2 regions of the Agarivorans albus genome follow, and region 1 is predicted to be linked to the other one. Evidence: predicted binding sites of a transcription regulator. Region 1 holds the regulator's gene; the other holds the start of a gene.
The links. The regulator sigma-54, encoded in region 1, starts transcription at its own class of promoters, with help from an activator protein. The targets are predictions, from matches to a motif close to GTTGGCACGNNNNTNGNNT.
Positions count from the first base shown of each region.

Region 2: a site for sigma-54 is predicted at 2,970-2,988, ahead of K5620_RS13130 (FlgO family outer membrane protein). Genes of this name have one in related genera too.

Region 1 is NZ_AP023032.1:647,879-655,560, forward strand. It holds gene rapZ (RNase adapter RapZ) at 1-766, opposite strand, end outside; gene ptsN (PTS IIA-like nitrogen regulatory protein PtsN) at 793-1,236, opposite strand; gene hpf (ribosome hibernation promoting factor) at 1,245-1,532, opposite strand; gene K5620_RS03120 (RNA polymerase factor sigma-54) at 1,557-3,059, opposite strand; gene lptB (LPS export ABC transporter ATP-binding protein) at 3,112-3,837, opposite strand; gene lptA (lipopolysaccharide transport periplasmic protein LptA) at 3,837-4,316, opposite strand; gene lptC (LPS export ABC transporter periplasmic protein LptC) at 4,342-4,899, opposite strand; gene kdsC (3-deoxy-manno-octulosonate-8-phosphatase KdsC) at 4,896-5,447, opposite strand; gene K5620_RS03145 (KpsF/GutQ family sugar-phosphate isomerase) at 5,447-6,412, opposite strand; gene K5620_RS03150 (calcium/sodium antiporter) at 6,452-7,420, opposite strand; gene K5620_RS03155 (ATP-binding cassette domain-containing protein) at 7,568-7,682, shown strand, end outside.
Region 2 is NZ_AP023032.1:2,913,867-2,921,548, forward strand. It holds gene flgA (flagellar basal body P-ring formation chaperone FlgA) at 1-67, shown strand, start outside; gene flgM (flagellar biosynthesis anti-sigma factor FlgM) at 145-468, shown strand; gene flgN (flagellar export chaperone FlgN) at 476-895, shown strand; gene K5620_RS13120 (FlgO family outer membrane protein) at 1,096-1,842, opposite strand; gene K5620_RS13125 (LPP20 family lipoprotein) at 1,901-2,377, opposite strand; gene K5620_RS13130 (FlgO family outer membrane protein) at 2,358-2,942, opposite strand; gene K5620_RS13135 (flagellar assembly protein T N-terminal domain-containing protein) at 3,051-4,193, shown strand; tRNA gene K5620_RS13140 (tRNA-Arg) at 4,269-4,344, shown strand; gene K5620_RS13150 (HNH endonuclease) at 5,306-5,659, shown strand; tRNA gene K5620_RS13155 (tRNA-Arg) at 5,927-6,002, opposite strand; gene galK (galactokinase) at 6,125-7,288, opposite strand; gene K5620_RS13165 (UDP-glucose--hexose-1-phosphate uridylyltransferase) at 7,300-7,682, opposite strand, start outside.

The sequences.
Region 1 (7,682 bases):
ACACCGAGCGGTGTTGTCCGCCAGTACAGCCAATAGCAATGGTTAAATAGGCACGATTGTTAGCCTCTAAATGCGGTAACCAAGATTGCAATAACTGGCTAATCTGCTCGATATATTGGGTAACTAAAGGCTGCGCAGCCAAGTATTCTTGCACGGCTTTATCTAAGCCGGTTAGAGGACGTAGCTCCTCTTGCCAATGTGGGTTAGGTAAAAAACGCGCATCAAACATGTAGTCGGCATCGTTAGGCACACCATTTTTAAATCCAAAGGATTCGAACACCAAAATTAGCTGTTGTTGTTGGTCACCAGTAACGCGCGAGCGAATTAAGCCGCTTAGCTCGTGTACCGATAAACGGGAAGTGTCGATACGCAAATCGGCATTTCTAGAAATGGGGGCTAATAGCTCGGTTTCTGATTCAATCGCTTCTGCTAAAGATAAATTGCTTTGGCTAAGCGGGTGTACCCTGCGTGTTTCGCTGTAACGGCGGATCAGCGCTTCATCCTTCGCATCTAAAAAAATGCTTAACAGATTAATGTCTGGTCCAGCGTCTCGTATTAGCTGTCCTACCGGTGATAGCTCATCGGGAAGATTTCGAATATCAATGCTAATTGCTACTTTAGAATAGGTTTTTTTTAAGTTGTCGATAAGTGATTGCCAAAGCACAACCGGCAAATTGTCGACGCAATAGTAGCCGAGATCTTCCAATACTCTTAAGGCGACGGTTTTACCTGAACCCGAGCGCCCACTAACGATGATCAGTTCCATGATAATCCCTAAGGCTGATTAGAGTATTAGGCTACCATGATGTCGTACAATTCGTCATCACTTTGTGCACAACGAAGTTGTTTACATATTTGCTTATCGTTAAGTTTTTCAGCTACTTGAGCTAGAGTATTAAGATGTTGCTTACATTGATCTTCGGGTACTAGTAATGCAAATACCAAGTCTACCGGCTTGTTATCTATAGCATCGAAGGAAATAGGGGGATCGCAACGCAAGAAAACCGCTGTGGCTTGATGCTGGTTGTCGATACGGCCATGAGGAATAGCAATACCTTGGCCAATACCTGTGCTGCCCATTTTTTCTCGATTTAACAAGCTTTCAAAAATGCATTGGGTAGTGGTATCAAGCTGCTTGGCAGCCAGTTCGCTTACTATTTCTAGGGCGCGTTTTTTTGAAGAGCATTGAACTGCACTTTGGGTGCAGTCCAAGCTAAGTACTTTATTTAGTTGCATGGGGGTGGCTAACGTTTGTTAAGTTTTTCTTTATGTTTGATGACTTGGCGATCAAGTTTATCAATCAGGCTGTCGATGGCGGCATACATGTCAGAATGCTCAGAGGTTGCAAATACTTCGCCGCCGTTTAAATGTAATGTGGCTTCAGCAATTTGGTTCAGTTTTTCTACGTTGAGGATGACGTGAACGTTATTGATCTGATCGAATCGTCGGGTGAGTTTGGCAAACTTGGTGTGGACATATTCTTTCAAAGATTCAGTTATTTCTACGTGGTGTCCAGTAAGGTTAATTTGCATAGATATCTTCCCCTTTTAGTGGCCTTAGATAAGGCTCTTACGTTGGTTAGAAGGTGGAATTGCTAAAGACTCACGATATTTAGCAATCGTACGTCTTGCCACCTTGATCCCCTGATCTGCCAAAATATCAGCAATTTTGCTGTCGCTGAGTGGTTTACTGGTATTTTCGGCAGCTACCAGTTTCTTGATTAATGCACGAATAGCGGTTGATGAGCACTCACCTCCACCATCGGTAGCCACATGGCTAGAAAAGAAATACTTAAGCTCGAAGATGCCGCGAGGTGTATGCATGAATTTTTGGGTGGTTACCCGGGAAATGGTGGATTCGTGCATTTCTACAGCTTCTGCCACATCGTTCAGTACCATTGGCTTCATGGCTTCTTCGCCATATTCAAAAAACGCCTGTTGATGATGAACAATGCAGTTGGATACTTTTAATAGGGTTTCATTTCGGCTCTCGATACTTTTAATAAACCACTTGGCTTCTTGTAAGTGGCTACGAATAAACTGGGTATCGTTAGCGTTGGTAGAGGTTTTACTTAAAGATGCATAGTGGGAGTTAACACGCAACTTAGGCATTGCATCTGGGTTGAGCTCTACAACCCAGCGGCCTTGGCGTTTTACAACCGATACATCCGGGATAACATACTGGGCTTGGTTAGGCTCTACCGCGTTACCTGGTCGAGGTTCAAGCGTATGAATCAAACGCATGACTTCGCGTAACTGGTCTTCTTTAAGTTTGGTTTTGCGGGCTAATAGACGAAAATCGCGATTAGCTAATACATCAATGTGATTTGAAACTACATCTTTGGCTTCATTTAGCCAAGGGGTGTCTTCGGCAAAACGGCTTAATTGGATTAGTAAACACTCTTGCAGCGAGCGCGCTGCTATACCAACTGGATCGAAATGTTGGATGCGTTTAAGTACTGCTTCTACTTCATCTAGCTCTACATCTAAGTCATTGTTATCGCTTGAACGTAAGCCTTCTAGTAGCTGCTCACAGTCTTGGGTGAGGTAGCCCGATTCATCTACTGCATCAATAATGGCTAAAGCAATAGCTTGGTCTACTTCACTAAATGGAGTGAGTTGCATTTGCCACAATAAGTGGTCTTGTAAAGAGTCGACAGTTTCGCCCTGAAACAACATATCGTTGTCATCGCTCACGGCGCTGCCAGATGAGCTGGCTGGGGCAGAACTGGCGCTGTAGATATCGTCCCAAGTAGAGTCAACAGGGAGGTCGTCAGAAACAGTTTCTTGATTAATGGCATCGCCTGCTTCAATTTGACTGTTGTCTATGTCCGCAGTGGATTCGGCCTCGGTAGACTTCTCATTGGCAGATTTAGCGTCGGTTGCGTCACTATCACTGGCGTGAGACTCATCCGCCTCAAGCAGAGGGTTACTTTCCAGAGCCTCTTGAATCTCTTGCTGTAAATCCAGTGTTGAAAGCTGGAGTAAGCGAATGGCCTGTTGTAACTGGGGGGTCATGGTTAACTGCTGACCAAGACGCAACTGCAAAGATGCTTTCATTAACTACCGCTGTTCCTTCTTCTTATTGTCTTTTTTTAAACTTGCACTTTAACTATAGCTTGAATTGTTCTCCGAGATAAACTCGTTTCACATGTTCGTTTTCGAGAATTTCTTCTGGCTTTCCTGAGGCTATCAATTCGCCTTGGCTAACGATATAGGCATGCTCACAAACATCGAGAGTTTCTCGAACATTGTGGTCGGTAATTAGTACACCTAGACCGCGATCACGTAGGTGTTCAATGATCTTTTTAATATCGATAACAGAAATAGGATCTACCCCTGCGAAGGGTTCGTCAAGCAAAATAAACTTAGGTGCGGCGGCTAGCGCTCGGGCAATCTCAACCCTTCGACGCTCACCACCCGATAAGCTCATGCCTAGATTTTTGCGAATATGGCCAATGTGAAACTCTTCAAGAAGGTCGTCTAATGCACCAATTTGTTGCTCTTTATCGAGGTCTTTTCGGGTCTCTAATACGGCGAGTATGTTCTTCTCCACAGATAAGCGGCGAAAGATGGACGCTTCTTGCGGAAGGTAGCCAATGCCTTTGCGTGCGCGGGTATGCATCGCTGTACTAGAAATATCGTCATCATCGATGAGGATTCGGCCTTGGTCACGAGGCACCAAGCCCACCACCATGTAAAAAGTGGTTGTTTTGCCAGCGCCGTTTGGACCTAACAAGCCAACAATTTTACCGGTTTCTACATTTAGACTAACGTTTTTAACTACCTTACGGCCCTTGTAGGCTTTAGCTAGGTTTTCAGCAATTAGCGTACTCATTATTGCTGGTCTTCCTTGGGCGTTAGTTCGTCAAGCTGCTGAGGCAGGAAAATAGTAGTTACACGGCTATTTTCGTCGCCTTGTGCCACCATTTCTTGTTTGTTGATGCTGTATTTGATCATTTTACCTTTTACCAAGCTCTCTTCTTGTTTGAGTTGAGCATTGGTGGTGAGTGTTAGCGTTTGGGTTTTTAGGTCGTAACGCACTTCGTTCGCTTCAGCTTCAATTGGCTTGCCACTATCAAGTAATTGATAAAACGTTGCGGGTTCGCCTTTAGCGATCATTACTTCGCTGCCTTTTTCTTCGCTACCAATAACACTGAGTTCTTCGGCGTGCATTTTAATCGAGCCTTGAGTCACCACAACATTATTGTAAAAGGTGACTCGGTTTTCTTTGATATTGACCTGCTGGCGGTCAGCATCAACAATAATTTGTTTGTTGAAGTCGTCTTCTAGTGCTTGTGAACCCCAAGAAAGCATAAACAAGCTAGCCGCAAGTGCTAACTTACTCTTGTGGGTTGTGGTAAACCGCTTCGATATCATCTAATAAAGTCACTATTTCGTTGGCTAAATCACCGTCCATGCCAACGCCATACAGTTCGTATGAAGGGCCATAAACGGTAACAGGTTGATCGCTGCTCATGGTTTCTGTTTGCAGGTCGATCTCCAATTTTTCGGTTATTAAGTCGCGAACATACTCGCCACGGCTTAAATTTTTAATTACTACATTGTCATTTAAAATGACGTTTTGCTGCTGCTGTACTGTAGCGTGATCGGCCACAATTTGCCATACAGGTTGGCTTGGATCTGGGTACACTAAGATCTTTGGTTGAGCAAAAGTTGTGTGCTTAAGTTGTTCAAAAAACTCCATTTCCTCAGCATAGATCCGATAGCGCGGGCTACCATCTTCGCCAAAACTCACGCTGTAGAGCTTTTCGGCAACAAAGTTTGGTTTGCTGGCTTCGCGTTTAGCACTTAGCTGCTGAGTTTCCGAAGGACTAAGCTGCCACAGCACCAAGGCCAAGAGAAATAAGCCTGCAAAGAACCAGGTTGGGCGATTCATACACTCATACCTTGAGCATTATCAAGCTCGCCTTTTGCTTGCAGTATTAGATCGCAAAGCTCTCGAACCGCACCAAAACCGCCACGGGTTTGGGTGATAAGGTTGGCACGTTGTTTACACAAGGGGTGAGCATCTTGCACGGCTACACCTAAACCACAGTCGTGCATTACTGGGGTGTCGACCACATCATCACCAATATAGGCTACGTTTTCAGGAGCTAGTGACAATTGTTCAAGCATTTGCTGGTAGGCGACGAGTTTGTCTTGTTGGCCTTGGTAGATACGAGTAATTCCTAAAGCCTGCATACGCTGTTGCACAATATTTGATTGGCGGCCGGTGATGATAGCGACTTCGACGCCGATATTCAGTAGCGCTTTAATGCCAAATCCGTCGTGGGTATGAAAGGCTTTAAGTTCTTCTCCGTCATTGCCCATATAAATGCGACCATCGGAGAAAACCCCGTCTACATCGCAAACTAAAAGTTTAATTTTTGCTGCCGCGTCAAAATTGCTTTGGCTAACCGCGCCATAGGGCGTGTTAATTGTCACTAGTAAACTCCGGCTTGTAATAAGGTATGCATATTAAATGCACCCACAACGGCTTTATTGTTTAGCACAAACAAGCCGTTAATTGACTTGGTTTTCATTAACTTTAAGGCATCAAAGGCTAGCCAATTGTCGTCAATTACTTTGGGGTTCTGCGTCATCACTTGGCCAATTTGGGTATCGTGAATGTCGATGCGCTGATCAAGGATACGACGCAAGTCGCCATCGGTAAAAATGCCTGCCAGCTGCTGCTTAGAATCAAGTACTCCCACCATGCCTAAACCTTTGGCAGTGATTTCGAATAGCGCTTCGCGAATAGTTTGTTCGACTGTTACTAGCGGAATTTGTTCCCCAGTTAGCATTAAGTCGCTCACACTGAGTAGCAGTTTTTTGCCTAAAGTTCCGCCTGGGTGAGACAGGGCAAAGTCATCGGCTGTGAAGCCGCGAGCTTCCAATAAAGCAACTGCTAGAGCATCGCCCATTACTAAGGTAGCTGTAGAGCTTGCTGTTGGTGCTAGCCCTAAGGGGCACGCTTCACGTGGCACCGAGATGCATAAGTGATAGTTGGCCTGCTTTGCCATAGATGAGTTGGGGTTACTAGTCATGGCAATAGAGCGCACACCAATGCGGTTAAACACTGGGTAAAGAGACAATATTTCCTCAGATTCGCCTGAGTTAGACAAGGCTAATACGATATCGTCGGCGGCGATCATGCCTAAGTCACCGTGGCAGGCTTCGCCAGGATGGACAAAAAAAGCGGGTGTGCCAGTAGATGCTAAGGTGGCAGCAATTTTGTTAGCAATATGACCTGATTTACCCATGCCTGTGAGGATAACTTTACCCTTACAGGCCAGTATCATTTCGCAGGCAGCCGCAAATTCTTGGTCGATATATTGGTGAAGGTTATCAATACCTAAGCTTTCAATTTCTAGTACTCGCTTAGCAACAGCGATGTAATCAAATGACACTCACTTCCCCTTAGTTTTAAAATTAGTGACAACAGCGGCTTATGCTAAGAATAATAGCATTTGGTAGCCTATGAAGCCGCTTAACAATAAGCCGCCTTCCCATCGAGAAATCTTACGGCTTTTACCAAAACCCATGGCCATTACAAACAGCACTACGGTTACACCCATCATCACATAAAAATCGCGGCCCGCAGCGTTGGCGTCGATAGGACCTGGCGCCAACATGGCAGGTACAGCCAATACAGCCAAAATATTGAAAAGGTTAGAACCAATAATGTTGCCTAAAACCAAATCGTCTTCTTTTTTTATCACGCCTGCGATACAAGCAGCTAGCTCTGGCAAACTGGTGCCGATGGCAATGATGGTTAAGCCGATAACTAAGTCACTCATACCAAAGTAGCGGGCAATTTCGGAGGCCGAACCTACTAATAAGTCGGCGCTAAGAGGTAGCACTACCATACCTACTGCTAACCAAAACAATGCTTTACCAGTTGGCACATCATTGGGCACTTCCGACTCTGCTTCCTCAACCATTGGGTCTACGGTGTTGCTATTACGTTGGCGTAGGGAGTTAACGATTAAGTAGGCCATAAGCGCTATAAATAAGGTAAGTAGAACAACCCCTTCAAGGTAACCCAGTTGTTGGTCGTGTAATACCCAGCCCGCTACTGCGGTAGCACCTAACACCATCGGTAATTCTCTAAACAGAGTAGAAGAAGATACCAGTAAGGGTTTGAGCAGCGCAGTTAAACCTAGAACCAAGGTAATGTTGGTAATATTAGAGCCAATGACATTACCCACCGCGGTATTCATTTTGCCTTCTAAAGATGCGGTGGCAGAAACCATAATTTCGGGCGCCGACGAGCCTAAGGCCACAATGGTTAAGCCAATAATCATTGGTGATAAACCAAAATTATTGGCGATAGCAGCCGCACCAAAAACAAAACGGTCGGCACTCCATACCAATAATGCTAAGCCAACAATTAACAATAAACATTCAACTAGCATGCAAGTCCTTAAATTAAAAAATATCCGCGATGCAAAAAAATCGAGGCATTGTCGGCATTTTCCCGGTAAAAGGGAAGAGTTTAGCCTTGAGTGTAAGCAATTATCTCAATAATATGTCTGCCTTGGCCAATCAAGATTGCTCACGGAGTGGCAGATAGTTTGATTGAAGTAAAACAACTGGCGTTTCAGCGCGGTGATAAAGTCATTTTTGATGGCTTGGACCTACATATCCCAACCGGCAAAGTGACAGCCATTATGGGGC
Region 2 (7,682 bases), 2.3 Mb from region 1:
TAATCAGTCTCAGCGTCTGGTCACCGGCCGAGTAAAAGCGATTGGAATAGTTGAGGTAAAACTTTAATTTTTTTCTAAAGTTTTACCAAAGCAAGCCGATAGCTTTATTGAATACGAAAAATTGATTAACTGTGGGGCGCCATTATGGCTTTAAATATTAACAACTTAGGTGGAAACCGTCCTAGTCAACTAGACTCAAATCGAGTTGCTGACAAAGGCACAAAAGAAAGCGCTGAACAACGTTCAACCGCTGGTTCTGCTGCAGCCCAGGATTCAGTTATGCTTACAAACGAAGCACAACAACTAAACCGTATTCAGCAGAATTTGCTCAGTGATTCAGATAGCAGAAGCTCGAAGCTCGAATCAATCAAGCAAGCGGTGGCCGATGGTACTTATCAAGTAGATGCCAATAAAGTTGCACAGAAAATGGGTGACTTTGAAAGTGAGTTTAATAAAGCGCTTGGATAATTAGCCTATGATCGCCCCACTACTGAATACTCAAGAGCAGCAACTCACCTTGCTGCTTTCTCTTTTGGAGCAAGAAAAAGTTGCTCTTGAACAAGACGATACTATTGCTCTTTATGCTGTTGCTGAGCAAAAAGAACAAGCATTGGCGCTAATAGCGAGTGCCGATGAAGAGATAGCAGCGTCTTCTAATAAAGAACAGCTGAATTCAGATCCTCAATTTGTTCAACAAGTAGATACCATCAAAAGTTTGCTGGCCCAATGCCAAGAACGCAATCAGCTAAATGGCGAAATAATTAAAGCCAGCAACGAAAAAGTCAAACAGCTAAGCGCCGTAATTGACCAACTGCAAAACCAAAATGCGTCTACCTATGACAAACTAGGTAAAAAGCACAGTTCACAACGCATGGGTAAAGGCTTTAAAGCCTAAGTTACCCCTCGCTTCCAGAAACTACACAACCCAAATTAACTGGGCATTAAGTTGTTCACCTTAGTTAATTGAATTTGAACGTCTGAATGCTCTACTGTTGTTAATTGGAAAAGTACTGCTTGTGGTAGTTACATATTCAAAAACAACAAAACCCCAGCCAAGGCTAGGGTTTTGCGTATAACAGTAATAGACGAAATTAACTAACCACGCTCCCCCATCGGCATCTTAGTTTTACTGGCCTGCTTACGCGACTCGATAATCATTACCCCGTCTCGCTTAACTGGTGCAGGTACTTTGCTTTGATACACTTCATTGGGAATAAGCTCTTGAGCAGAAGCGACTACGACTTTTGATTGGGCGCCAACGATCCGCGCGTTAACCAAAATACCTTTATTTGATTTACTAAAAGTGCCTACAAGTAAGTACTCAATGGGTAAACGCTTTGACAACTCTTTTACGTTGCGGCTATATACAAAGTCCCCTTCTGGGGTAATGCGAATAAAACCAGTGGTTTTATAATCAATCACCGAAAAGCCACTTTGCTGCATCTCGTAAACAAAGCTTTCGGCTAGCTGCATGCCAAATAAATCAGTGGTACGAAGATTATCTAAAGGAACAAACGAAGCCACCCCGATTGGTGTATCAGCATTCACATAGTGAGAGCTTGAGACTAGGCGTTGCGACATTAGGTTTACATAATCTGTAAGTGAGTGCTGAACATCAGGGTCACTCATATCTGGGCTGGCAGGGTTAAGCGAACGGCTTTGCATTCCACTTAAAAACAACTGCCCATTCTCATCTACAACACCTTCCATATAGTGAGCGTTGTGAGTATGTGCGGCGTGATGCTTTGAGCCATCGTACACCACCACTTTTTGCATTGATGGGGAACTCGAGCACCCCACCAGCATTGAAGTAGCCAAGGCTACTAAAGATATACCTTTCATGTCGCTTCCTTAATCGTCTATTACGCTTTAAGTATCGGCCAGAAAGGTAAAATCTTTACTAAAAATGAACGGTTTTTTGACTCTCAAGATGGCGAGTTGGCGCCATAGACATAGTAACGCGGTACACTTCTCGGAAATCAAGTTGCAACTCAGTGACATATACATCGTCAACTGCGTAGGCATTAATCACCTTAGCACCACGAATTACCCCGGCAACCGAGGCGGCTAAACGCTCGTTACCAAGCACCATATCGCTGACTGTTGCGGTGCTATCGATATGTTGGCCATACACTTGCTCAGAAAGCTCTCTATAAGCATCTAACTTAGAGGCTTTCATTGCGCGTAATTGTTTAGCGCTCATGTCTGCGCCACGTTGCTGACTAATAGGCGCATAGCCAACAGCATTAACCACGGTAAAGTCACCCGGTGGCTCATAAGTCCATTCAACTTGTTTAACTTGGGTTGTTGGCGTACAAGCTAGCAACAACAAAACCGCTAAACTAATAAACCACGATCTAAAGTACAGATTGTTCATGACGCTGCAAGCTCCCATTTACACTAGTCACACGCGGTGAAGTTGCCCCCGCCATATTGGGGATAAATTGATAAGCAGCCGACACAACCGCTTGGCTAGATAGCTCAACTAAACGAAGATTCACATGCCTACCAGAAGTGGTTCGCTGAAAACTGCCAACCACCACGTAGGTAATTTCCATTTCAGTACTCAGTAAATCTGCATCTCTCGATAACGAAAATTCGCCGAAACCTGGGTCCATTTGCAAACGTCCAGTAAGGCGCGGCTCTACCATATTTACGCCTTCACGCGATAAAGCGGCAAACATTGCCTCTGCCACTTGCCGCCCAAACCCATCGCTCGATTGCAAGTTGTCTAGATCCACCACCGTGCTTATGGCCACAGAGTCAGTCTCAGTTAAATCCACGTCATCAGTTAACTGTTGAGACAGGTTGTCGACATGCACATACAAAGCGGCATCTTGCTGCTCTCGTGGCTCCACATAAGGATAATTAGAAACATGATGTAAACTGGTATTGCATCCTTGTAGCGTTACCAGCAAAATAAATAGTGTCGTATATCGCATATCAATCTCCTCCGACTTCCCTGTTCCAAGCAATAACCGTTCCAGTCAAAAAAATAGCGTTTTATTTTGGGTATAGTTATTGCTTACTCCGAAACATAGGAGGGCCTTATGAAACAGATAATTCTTTTAGTTGGGATGCTAATTAGCATGTCGACACAGGCAATATGGTACGAGGCTAAGGGCCAAGCCACCATCGTAAACAACGACTTTGAGCAAGCCAAAAGCTTAGCTACCCAAGATGCGGTTAAGCAGCTTCTGTTGTATTCGGGGGCGTCTGTTACCAGCATTAGCAAAGTCTCTGGCGGGCAACTCACGCTTGATCAAATTGAAGTGGTCTCTAAAGGCTCCTTGCATAACCTAACCGTATTAGACGACGGTAATCACGGCCAACAATACTATATAATTTTACAGGCCGACGTATTCCCGGCTACCAGCCAGTGTAAAGCCAGTGGCTATAGCAAAAACATGTTGCTGCTCCCTCCCTTCTTAAAACAGCAACATCAAGCGCGTGTGGGCCAACTACAAGAGCTATCACCAGCAGTTGAGCAACGCACCTACGACATTGCTCGCCAAGTGGGTAATCAGTTCAACGTAAAGCCCCCACCAAAGTTACCTTTAAATTATTACAAACCAGGAGAACATAACTACAAGGGCATTAAAGATGTTGCCGATCGTTATGGCGCACAATATTTGCTTGGCTTAGAAATCGAGAACATTTCACTGGACCAAGTGCACAAACCTAAATTTATTAACCTTAGTTATCCGCAACGTTACTTTGTGGTGAATGCCAGGGTATACAACGCCATTGATTTAGAAGAAATATACAACAAGCGCTTTTCAGTAAACGCGCCATGGGAGTTTGACGCCAGAGAAGTGGTATCACCCCACTCTGCGGAGTTTTGGTTATCGGCCTATGGAGAAACGGTAAACGCGACCTTGCAACAAGTGGTTACCGAAGTAGATGCTCTACTGGCTTGCCAACCCTTACAAGGCAGCGTGGTGAAAGTACTGGGACCAGATCGCTGGCAAATAAACCTAGGGAAAGCGAATCAGCTTAACCGCGGCATGTTGTTAAACTTGATTCATCAAAACTATCACTGGGGAAACTGGGACATTCCACGCCAAGAGCAAATTATGGCTGACAGCATGGTAAGAATTGAGCAAGTGTATCAAGAGAGTGCCATCGTGGTAGCGGTTGACCCAAGCATGACGGCAAATATTCAACTTGGTGACTTAGTAAGCAAACAGTAAGGCTTTGCTTTTCATAAAGTTAAAGCTGAGTATAATGTACCCGCGCACTAAACGAGGTGTGCGCCTTACTTTAGTGTCCCCTTAGTTCAGCTGGATAGAACAAGGACCTCCTAAGTCTTAGACACAGGTTCGAATCCTGTAGGGGACGCCAGTATCTGCGTAACAAAGTAAGCTCTAGCCCTCATTTATGTGTGTCGCACCTTGCTGCACCATAATTGATTTACAGCACACTTGGCTTTTTTTATTGATATAGCTACGCAGCCTCCTTCGCACACTCACTTTCCGCAGCTTTGCGGGCGGCGATAGCCTCTTCCTGCTTCTTAAAACACCCTAAATGCTTGCGTTTCCCTTCGACAATTATATGAGCCATCCATAGTGCATCTCGTTTGTGAAAACTTACACCCTTCATGTTCTTACCTCGTCAATCTACATTATGCGTGCCTTGAAAGTGAAACTAGCTCACTATATTGATTACAGTGCTTTATAAGCCATTAGTAACGAGCAAATACTTAGATAGCCACACACTTGTTACCAATGTATTCAACTTATTTGACGCTAAAGTCACCCACAGAAAATGAGCTAAAGCTGGTACCGCTGTTGGCTGCTAGTTACAATTTTCTTTTGGGCACAAAAAAGCCGCCCTTGGGCGACTTCCTATCTAGCTTTTTTCATCAGACTATCCTTCTGACAACACAGATGTTATCACGCAACCCTTTGCTCAACTATGTATAATTCATATACGCTAGGTGAATCGCATAATGCAATGATATCAACCATCTAGCGGGAATCGTTACACCCAACCTCCTCTCAACTCACTCACTGATTATTGCAGTGCCTACCTTTTCACTTTTAGGTGAGATTAAGCCTAATCAAGGAAAGCAGACGTCCCTTACGAATTTGATAGCTAAGGTCATGAATTCCATTGAGCACCAACCGGAGTCGATGGTGGAACACGTAGTGCGAATTAACAGGAGTATTCAACTGACATTAGGGTAGAGGATCGTAGAATGTCAATTTTAAGTTTCAGTCGCCGCTAAAGTAAAAATACGATCAGAAATAGCTACTAGATAAAGGGTAGCGTCGAACCTCCGCCCTTTAAATTGGAGAATAATATGAGAAACGTAAACGGCATAAACTTCGCTTCACAGATCCCTGAAAACGAAAAACTAGTACCTACCATATCTCAAAATCAGCTTTTAGCGCGTTTCATATACGATCCAAAGAATGGCCGGTTTTCACGTTTAGTGCGGGTTGAAGAACCAGACATATTATCAGCATTTTCTGGTGAAGTGTTAGAAGATGGTTACAGCTACATTAGTGTTGCTGGCGGCAAGTATCGCGCAGACGCCTTAGCATACCTTTATATGACGGGGAAAATGCCTAGCGGTGATTTAGTGCACATAAATGGCGACAAAAGCGATGATTCATGGGTTAACTTAGGTGAAAAAGGCTTTTTCGAAGCTTGAAGTCTGAGCGCCTTAGTTATCGACGTTCTCTAGCAAGGCGGGAAGCGATGGCTGATATTATTAATTATATTAAGCGATATCAAAATCAAACGAGCTGACACTGTTAACTTTAGAGCTCCTCTCCTATTAACTAGAGGATGATGTTGAGAAAATTGCCTAAATAAGTCTCCTAATTTATTTGACCGTTATAATCGCAAATTTGGGGGTCTTAGGCTAGTCGCTGCTCGGTAAAAGGCGCACAGCCTTGCTGGCGAGTTTCTTTGTTTGTGGCGTCCCCTACAGGATTCGAACCTGTGTCTAAGACTTAGGAGGTCCTTGTTCTATCCAGCTGAACTAAGGGGACACTAGAGTAAGTCGCACACCTAATTTAGTGTGCGGGTCACCCCTGTCACTCTTCAACATTTAGCATAACTGGAAACAAAAAAGCCTCGAACAAGTCGAGGCTTTTGCATGAACACTTAGAAGTTAAATAGCACCAGCTCCAGGCATTGCCTTACACACATAAATGCTTTCTTTTAGCCCTGTTAATGCTTGGTATTTCTGCTCAACCGCTTGGCACACACCATCCACTAAAGCAGGTGGCATCAAGGCCACAATGCAACCTCCAAAACCACCACCGGTCATGCGAACGCCGCCTTCTGCGCCAATCACTTGCTTAACAATGTCTACAAGACCGTCTACTTCCGGCACCGTAATTTCGAAATCATCACGCATAGAAGCATGAGACTGTTCCATTAGCACACTCAGTTTTGCCATATCGTTGGCTTTTAACGCTTCCGATGCAGCCAATGTACGGGCATTTTCGGTAATTACATGACGCGCACGTTTCGCCACAATAGGATCGAGGCTCGCAGAGTTCTCTGCAAACATCGCTTCACTAACATCACGTAAAGAACTTACCCCTAAACCTTTAGCAGCAGCTTCACATTGCTCACGACGAGTATTGTATTCACTATCTACCAAACCACGTTTTTTATTGCTGTTAATAATAACAACCGCCATATCTTCTGGCATGGCTACCGCTTTGGTTTCTAATGAACGACAATCGATAAGCAAGGCGTGGTTTGCTTCACCTTCGGCTGAAATAAGTTGGTCCATAATGCCGCAGTTACAACCTACAAAGTTGTTTTCAGCTTCTTGTCCAATTAAGGCAAGTTGCTGTTGCGACACATCCAGTTCGTATAGCGTTTTAAACGTTTGACCAATAACCACTTCTAACGCGGCCGAAGAGCTTAAGCCCGCACCTTGTGGCACATTACCACTCACCGCAATATCGGCACCTGAAAAAGTGAAACCTTTGTTCAGCAATACTGAAATAACCCCACGAATGTAGTTAACCCACATTAGGTCTTGGTCAAATACCAAAGGTTGGCTTATATCAAACTCGTTAACTTGATTGCCGTAATCTACTGATACCACCCGCACAATACTGTCTGTACGTGGAGACGCAGCCACTACTGCTTGGTAATCAATAGCGCAAGGTAATACAAAACCATCGTTATAATCGGTATGTTCACCGATGAGGTTTACCCGCCCAGGTGCTTGTATCAGCTTTGCAGGTGCTTGCCCGGTCATTTCAGTAAAGGCACTAGCAACCTTATCAATGAGTTGTTGTTGGTGATCTGTCATTATCGGCTCCTTTACTGATCTTGTTCTTTGTAATGTACGTCACTTAGGTCACGAAGCTTTGCAGCCGCTTGTTCGGCGGTTAAGTCACGCTGGCTTTCTGCAAGCATTTCGTAGCCCACCATAAACTTGCGCACACTGGCGCTACGTAATAGCGGTGGGTAGAACAAAGCATGTAATTGCCAATGCTCTGTAGAAGTGTCCCCTTCCTTAAAGAAAGGCGCATAGTGCCACCCCATTGAGTAAGGGAATGAACACTTAAACAGATTGTCATAGCGACTAGTCAACTTTTTAATGGCAAGAGACAAGTCATCACGTTGCTCATTAGATAGTTCGCTCATTCGGCGAATATACGCTTTAGGCAGTAGCATCGTTTCAAACGGCCATGCAGCCCAAT